Regions from separate parts of the Sphingopyxis sp. NFH-91 genome, predicted to be linked through region 1. Evidence: predicted binding sites of a transcription regulator. Region 1 holds the regulator's gene; each other region holds the start of a gene.
The links. The regulator LexA, encoded in region 1, represses DNA repair genes until DNA is damaged. The targets are predictions, from matches to a motif close to GTTCCNCNCTTGTTCT.
Positions count from the first base shown of each region.

Region 2: a site for LexA is predicted at 946-961, ahead of L0963_RS05540 (transcriptional regulator). Genes of this name have one in related genera too.
Region 3: a site for LexA is predicted at 1,405-1,420, ahead of L0963_RS05420 (S24 family peptidase). Genes of this name have one in related genera too.

Region 1 covers NZ_JACBGA010000006.1:132,395-134,656, forward strand. Annotated here, with positions in the region: gene gltX (glutamate--tRNA ligase) at 1-214, opposite strand, end outside; gene L0963_RS14060 (hypothetical protein) at 284-859, shown strand; gene lexA (transcriptional repressor LexA) at 980-1,663, opposite strand; gene L0963_RS14070 (molybdopterin molybdotransferase MoeA) at 1,729-2,262, opposite strand, start outside.
Region 2 covers NZ_JACBGA010000002.1:122,591-124,852, forward strand. Annotated here, with positions in the region: gene L0963_RS05525 (type IV conjugative transfer system protein TraE) at 1-17, opposite strand, end outside; gene traL (type IV conjugative transfer system protein TraL) at 29-316, opposite strand; gene L0963_RS05535 (hypothetical protein) at 343-672, opposite strand; gene L0963_RS05540 (transcriptional regulator) at 1,023-1,484, shown strand; gene L0963_RS05545 (AlpA family transcriptional regulator) at 1,531-1,761, shown strand; gene L0963_RS05550 (efflux transporter outer membrane subunit) at 1,956-2,262, opposite strand, start outside.
Region 3 covers NZ_JACBGA010000002.1:95,757-98,018, forward strand. Annotated here, with positions in the region: gene L0963_RS05410 (DUF5818 domain-containing protein) at 1-263, opposite strand, end outside; gene L0963_RS05415 (thermonuclease family protein) at 260-685, opposite strand; gene L0963_RS05420 (S24 family peptidase) at 698-1,339, opposite strand; gene L0963_RS05425 (PD-(D/E)XK motif protein) at 1,706-2,262, opposite strand, start outside.

The DNA of each region.
Region 1 (2,262 bases):
TCGCGGCGTCGGTCGAGCGTGCGCGGTCGGTATCCTCGATCCGCAGCAGGAACTTGCCCCCGTGATGGCGTGCGAAAAGCCAGTTGAACAGCGCGGTCCGCGCGCCGCCGATGTGCAGATATCCCGTGGGAGAGGGGGCGAAGCGGGTGACGACGGCGGCGCCCGTCGCTTCGGGGGTCGCTTTTGCCAATTCGGTTTTGTTTTCGGTTGCCACTCTGGCCTCTTTCACTCAGGCTGCCGGCCGCGAACAGGGACCGCGGCGGATTTCGGGGCTGCCCCTAGCATGGCGACAAGCACGCTTCAAACGCCCATTGCCGCGCAAACGCTTTCATGGTTCGGCGCCTTGCCGGCGGCGCTCGAGAGGCGCCTGGAGACCGAGTGCGAGCGGCTGCCGCTCTGGCTTCCCGTGGCCTTCGGCGCGGGGATCGCGCTGTGGGTCGCTTTGCCGACCGCGGCGCAATGGATCGGGCTTCTTTGCGCCATGGCGGGGATGGCGGTGCTGCTCGCACAGCCGCGCCCCGACCTGCTCGTGACCGGCGACGGGCGGCATATCGCGGCCGCCGTGCCGGGCGGCGGCTATGCCATGCTGCGCGATCGTGCCGGCGATTTCGTACGCGACGCGATGGCCGAAGCGGCGGGGATCGACACGCCGCTCGTTGCGCTCGGCGATCTCGACCATGTCGATTGCAATCGCGATTTCTGCCGCTGGACACAGGGCAGAGGCGATGCGCCGCGCGTCATCCTCGCCGCGCACGGCGCGACCGGATCGCGGGTGAGGAGATGGCGGCCGCCTGCGCCGCCGCCGATGTGGTCATCAGCGAACGCTGGCTACCGCGCGAATGCGTCGCGCGCTGGCTGACGATCGACCGCGATACGCTGGAACAAAGCGGCGGCCTTGTGCTCTATCTGGGCACAAAGCCGCGGCTCGTTTCGGCGCTGCGCGCGGGCGATACGCATCCATGGCGTCGCCCGCACGAGCTTAGTGGTAACGACGAAGCAGTCCCGACAGCCGACCTTGCACCATAACGCGATCGGCTTCGTAACGCTGCGGTTCATAGGCGCTGTTGGCGGGATCGAGGCGCACCATCCGGCCTTCGCGGTGGAAATATTTGAGCGTTGCGTCCTGTCCGTCGACGAGCGCGACGACGATATCGCCCTCGCGCGCGGTACTAGCCTTCTGGATCAGCGCATAATCGCCGTCGAAAATCCCCGCCTCGACCATCGAGTCGCCCGATACTTCGAGCGCATAATGTTCGCCCGCGCCGAGCAACGCGGCGGGAACGGCGAGCCGGTTATAATCCTCGAACGCCTCGATCGGGACGCCCGCTGCAATCTTGCCGTGCAGCGGCACTTCGATAATGTCGTTCGCGGCGATGGGCTTCAGCGCCGGTGCGGGCTTGCGCAGCGGCACCACATTGTCGCTTTCGCTCCGTGTTTTGGGTTTGGCCGCGTCGGGCAGCTTCAACACTTCGAGCGCGCGCGCACGATTGGGCAGGCGGCGCAGGAAGCCGCGCTCCTCCAGCGCACTGATCAGCCGGTGGATGCCCGATTTCGACTTGAGGCCCAGCGCCTCCTTCATTTCCTCGAACGACGGCGAGATGCCGCTGGCGTCGAGCCGTTCCTGGATGAAGTGGAGCAGTTCATGCTGCTTCGCGGTCAACATCGGTCGTTCTCCATGATGGCGTTGCCGGACATAAGGGGAACGATAGTGGAACAGACCGGAACTTGTCAAGCGATCGCGATATAGCTTGCAAGCTCCCCCGCCGCGCGGGGTGCCGCGCCGATATCGCGGACGATCAGCGCGTTGGCGGAGATCAGCGGTTGCGTCTGGCCGCTGTCCTGTCCGTCGCAGGGGGTGAGCAGCCCCTTGTCGAGGCGCGCGCGCAAATAATCGCGCCTTGCCCCGCCGGGGCCGAGTGGAACCGCGAGTGGCGCCTTTTCCAACACCGGCAGCGGCGCGGCCGCCCCGGCAAGGTGGCGGACGAGCGGTAGCACAAAGAGCGTCGCGGTCACGAACGCCGACGACGGATTACCCGGCAGGCCGAGCAGGATCGCATCGCCGATCCGGCCGGCGATCAGCGGCTTGCCGGGGCGCATCGCGATCTTCCAGAAATCGAGCAGCCCGCCCGCATCGTCGAGCGCGCCGCGGACATGGTCGTGATCGCCCACCGACGCGCCGCCAACGGTAACGATGACATCGTGCCGCCGCGCCATATCGCCCAATATATTGGCGAGAACGCCGCGATCGTCGCGCGCGCGCAG
Region 2 (2,262 bases), on a different contig from region 1:
GATATGTCGGAATACATGGAAGTGCCCCTCAACCGGCGAGTAGTCGGCAGTGGGAAGGCGGCGTTGCCTTGAGGCCCAGAAATCCTGCAGGCAGATACCAGTATGCGGCGTGGGCTACCCAGGAGCTGGCGCGTCCTGCTTTTGCCTTTCGCAATGCGAACCAGGCGCCGAAGGCGACTATGATGCCGATAAAGATATGCTGGGTGAGGATCCCCCAGGTGAAGGGGGCCAGCATTCCCGCGAACTCGTCGATGGTCCAGAAGCCGATAAGCTCCGGGTCATCGAGCCGCCGAGGAATGATGTAAGGGTCTGCCATGGCGACGCCGCCTTCCCCAGCCGGGCTCAGATGACCGCGGTCACGACCGAGGTGACGATCGGAACACCCGTGCCGACACCGATGCCGACACCCACCGGAACGGCGACCTGGCCGAGCGAAAAACGCCCGGATGCCAGACCGATCAGGCCGCCAGCGAGGCTGAGAACCGTGATGATCTTGCCGCCCGAGCCTTCCAGAAAGTCCGTGAACTTCGTGAGGGCAGGGGTGAAGGTCGTGTCAGCGCCGGCATAGGCGGCGCTCGCCGCAAGCGCCGCGATTGCGACCGGGATGGCAATGTTGAGGGTCTTGCCGAGACCCTTGACGCTGGCGCGCCTGGGGAGGGTGAGAGACTGCATGTGAAGCTCCGGTTGGAGGGGTGGTCACAGCGTTCTTGTGTTCGCTGTGTGTTCCACATGCATCTAGGAAATGGTCGTAGGAAAGTGTTCAGGCGCAATACCGCCTGAAGGTGGAAGGATGCGGACGCATCTTTTCCAGGCCCGCGCCCGAAATCGACGATAACGACGTAAATTCAGTCTTATTTTGTCGGTAAAGGCCGTCACGGCAGCCGGGATTTGGCGACGAATCGGATAGAGGAACTGATTCGCCTCTAAACGAGATGTTCTGTGTATGTTCTTTTCGTTTTCCTACATGGGATGCTTCGCGTTATGCCTGCGAGTCGCACCAGTGCAGAACCTAGGAGACAACCATGCACCATCCAACCGCCGCCGCCAGACCGGCCAATGAAAGCTTGGCCCGCGTCCTTGCCCATGCGATCGAAGCCGCTGGCAAACCTCGCCACCGGATTGCCAATGAATGCGGCATGCATCGCGAGACCCTGCTTCGCCTTGCGCGCGGCGAGCGGCCTATCGGGCTCGACGAAGCAGCACGTGTGCTCTCCGCCTGTGGAGCCCATCCCCGCGCATCCATGATCCTCGCACTCGCCGGGCAGGAAGATCTCGCCTGCGAGTGGATGCATGGCGAGATGGGCGAATTTCTCGAAGAGTTCTTCACCAGCCTCCCAGTCCATCTTCAGCGGACCCTGGGACGGCGGATTGAGGATCTGCGGCCTCGGTGGGCCAACGGCACCTCACAGCTCGTGGCACGAATGCTTGCCAAGCACATCGATGATTTTGTGGGGCGCGACATCGCGATGTCGCTGTCGCGGTAAATCCCAAAGTTCGGAGGGGACCGAACCCAAGCGAATGAGATCAGCAATGCCGCTTTCTAATCAGGACACATCGAATACCCCTCAGCTTGCCGCAGCTGTGCCTGCCCGGTTTCTCCGCCTCCCGGAGGTCATCGCGCGGGTAGGGCTGCGCCGCTCCGCCATATATCAACGTATGAGCGAGGGTCGGTTCCCACGGTCGCGATCGCTAGGGCCGAAATGTGTCGTGTGGGTCGAAGCGGAAATCGACGACTGGATGCGCGAGATCGTATCAAGCTGATTCTCGCAGCCTATTTCATGTGGGAAGCGCGGCTTCCGACCAATTTACGCCATTCCAAAGCCGCGGTGGAAGGTCGGCTCATGTTGAAACCCGGTCATTCGCCAGTTGGATGGCGGCCGGGTGGCGATGTGCCCTTTTCCCTGCTGTTTGCTTGATTCACCGTAGTTTCCGGACATCTGTGCGGACTCAACCCTTCACTGATCGGCCCCGCCTGTCTGCAAGGCACCGCCGAGAGCTTGGTATAGCGCGACGAGTGCCGTCAGATTGTCGGCCTTCAACTGCACCAGCGCGAGATCGACTGAAAGGAGCGTGCGCTGAGCGTCGATCTGCTCCAGATAGGGAGAGTAACCGGCCCGGTAGCGGTTCGATGCGTGCCGCACGGCATCTGCGACCGCCACGCGTTGCGCGCGCAACGAGACTTCCTGCTCGTTAAGGCGGGAGATGACGGCCAACTGGTCCTCGACTTCGCGGAACGCTGTCAGGACCGTACGACGATAGGTG
Region 3 (2,262 bases), on a different contig from region 1:
CCATAGGCGACGAAGGCTGCGGCAAGAAGGAATTCGAGCCGGAGTTTGAATGCAGTCGGTCGAGGCTTTCCGGCAGGCCATATCTGGTCGCAGGCAAATCCGTTGAACCCTGAACGCTCCCCGACCACTTCGACGCGGGCGCCGATGAATTTCCGTACCTGGCGGGTGTTGTCGAGTTCCCAAGTCCCGCCACCATCGGTGCGCAGCACCGGTCCGTTTGCCGCCCATTCGACGATGCCGGTCAGATGCGTGGTGCTGCTCATTGGCAAGCCGGGCCTTTCCAGTAGCGATCCCAGCGCAGGACCTTGCCGGTCTTGATCATGGCGCATGACAGATCGGCACCTGACGGCAGACGGCACCAGGCAGCGGTCCTGTTTCCGCCTGCGGACCCCTCGGAGCGGCATGTCAGCCGCGGACCTCTGACTACCACATGACCGGTCGAAATTGTTCCCTTCGCGCCGCCCATCAGATGTACAAGGGCGTCGCGCGCCTCAATTGCCGTGGCATTTGGGCAGGGCTGATTGGTGCGGCAGGTGCCGTCCATTTCCCGGGCCGCGATGCCGGCGATCCGCAGGTGAGGGCCTTCCGCACACCAGACCGGACCGTCACCATCCCAGACATGAGTCGGTGTGCAGGTAAAGGTCTGTCCGGAAGCGACGATCGAAGCGGCAAGGAGGGCAAGCATCAGAGAACCACCTTAGAGCGCCCGTCCGAACCAGAGAACCCGTCCGACGATGTTGAGCGTGCGTTTCTCGAGGCCGCGCCAGCTTGGATAGGCCGGGTTGTCGCTCAGAACCGACGCGCGCTTGCCCTGTGGTTCGAGGGCAATGCGCTTTACGCTCAACATGTCGTCCATCCGCAGGACATAGATCCCGTCTCTCAGCCGCGACTGGCCATCCCCGAGATCGACCATAACCTCGTCGCCATCGTGGAGGGTTGGCTCCATGGAGTCCCCATGCACCGCGATAATCGAGAGGCTCGATGCCTTGCTCGCGGTCAGTCGGCGCAGCCACTTCTCGTCGAAGCCGAACTGCGCGGATTTGGCTTCCATTTCGGCCAGAGCGCCATGGCCGGCCGATGCCTCGACATTGAGCAAAGGCACATGGACCAGTTCGACGACCGGGCCTGAGCGGCGGGCAGGGGCTCCAAGAACCTTCTCATCGACCCCGAAAAATCGCGCCAGAACCGAGCGGTCCTGCTCGTCCAGCTGCTTCGGGCTGCCGCGCCGAATATACTGCTGGATGTAAGCGGCATTGCGCCCCAACAGGCGCGAAACCGAGGAGTAATTTACTCCTCGTTGCTGGATCAGTTCGTCCAGGGCTCTCCGTGCGTCGTCCATGACTGCCAGTCCTATCGCGGGCACCTAGGAAAATCGATCCTAGACTCTAGGAAGCCTTCCTAGTAAGAACATAACAGGAACGCAAGCTTAAAGCGAGTCTATGGCGATGGAGCTATTGGAGCAGATCGAGGTATATCTAGCGCGAACACGGACGTCGCCGAGCACTTTCGGTCGCTTAGCTGCGGGAGACCCAAGGCTCGTTGCTGACCTTAGATCAGGCAGACGCCTGCGACGACGAACGGAAGAGCGCCTGCGCGGCTATCTGAGTCAAGTTGGATGAAATACGCCGAACTGGCTAAAGCGTTCACAATCCAATCTGCTCACATGAGGTTAGCTGCACGAACGGGTTACCGCCGGCACTGTTGACTAGCCTTTCGGGATGCCACGTAAGCCCTGCGTTATGGCGTCGATCTCAACTTCCCAACTTGGCGCTGGGTTAAAGGCTGAGACCTGGCTAGGAAGATGCATCGTGAAGGCCAAGCCTTCTGGCTGAACGAACGTGCGAGACAACAGCTCTCGATCGAGAAGGCGCATCGCGGGATCGTCGATGCGGTAGAGGCGTGGCGGGAAACTATGCGCGTAGCGAGTGCCATACGCACCCCAACCATGCATTGACTCGTGCGAGTAGCCCCCGCCAGACTGGCTTCCATATAGTGAGACGCGGCGAAGCATCTCATCGACGATCTCAGGAGCCGCTGATAGGCTCAACAATCCAATAATACTGTCGACGATTGCCGGAAGTGTTTCTCCAACCGAGGTCGACGCGACTAAGCCGATGCTAAGTAGATGAAGTTGCTCCCGTGCCCCTGAAGGTAGGATCGTGGGCTCAAGCTGGTGCAATCCACTGAACTCGTGGGCAGAGATGCTCGACTGCGTCGTCTTGACCTCGATGGCATGGTCACCGAAACGAAAGTCACGACCAC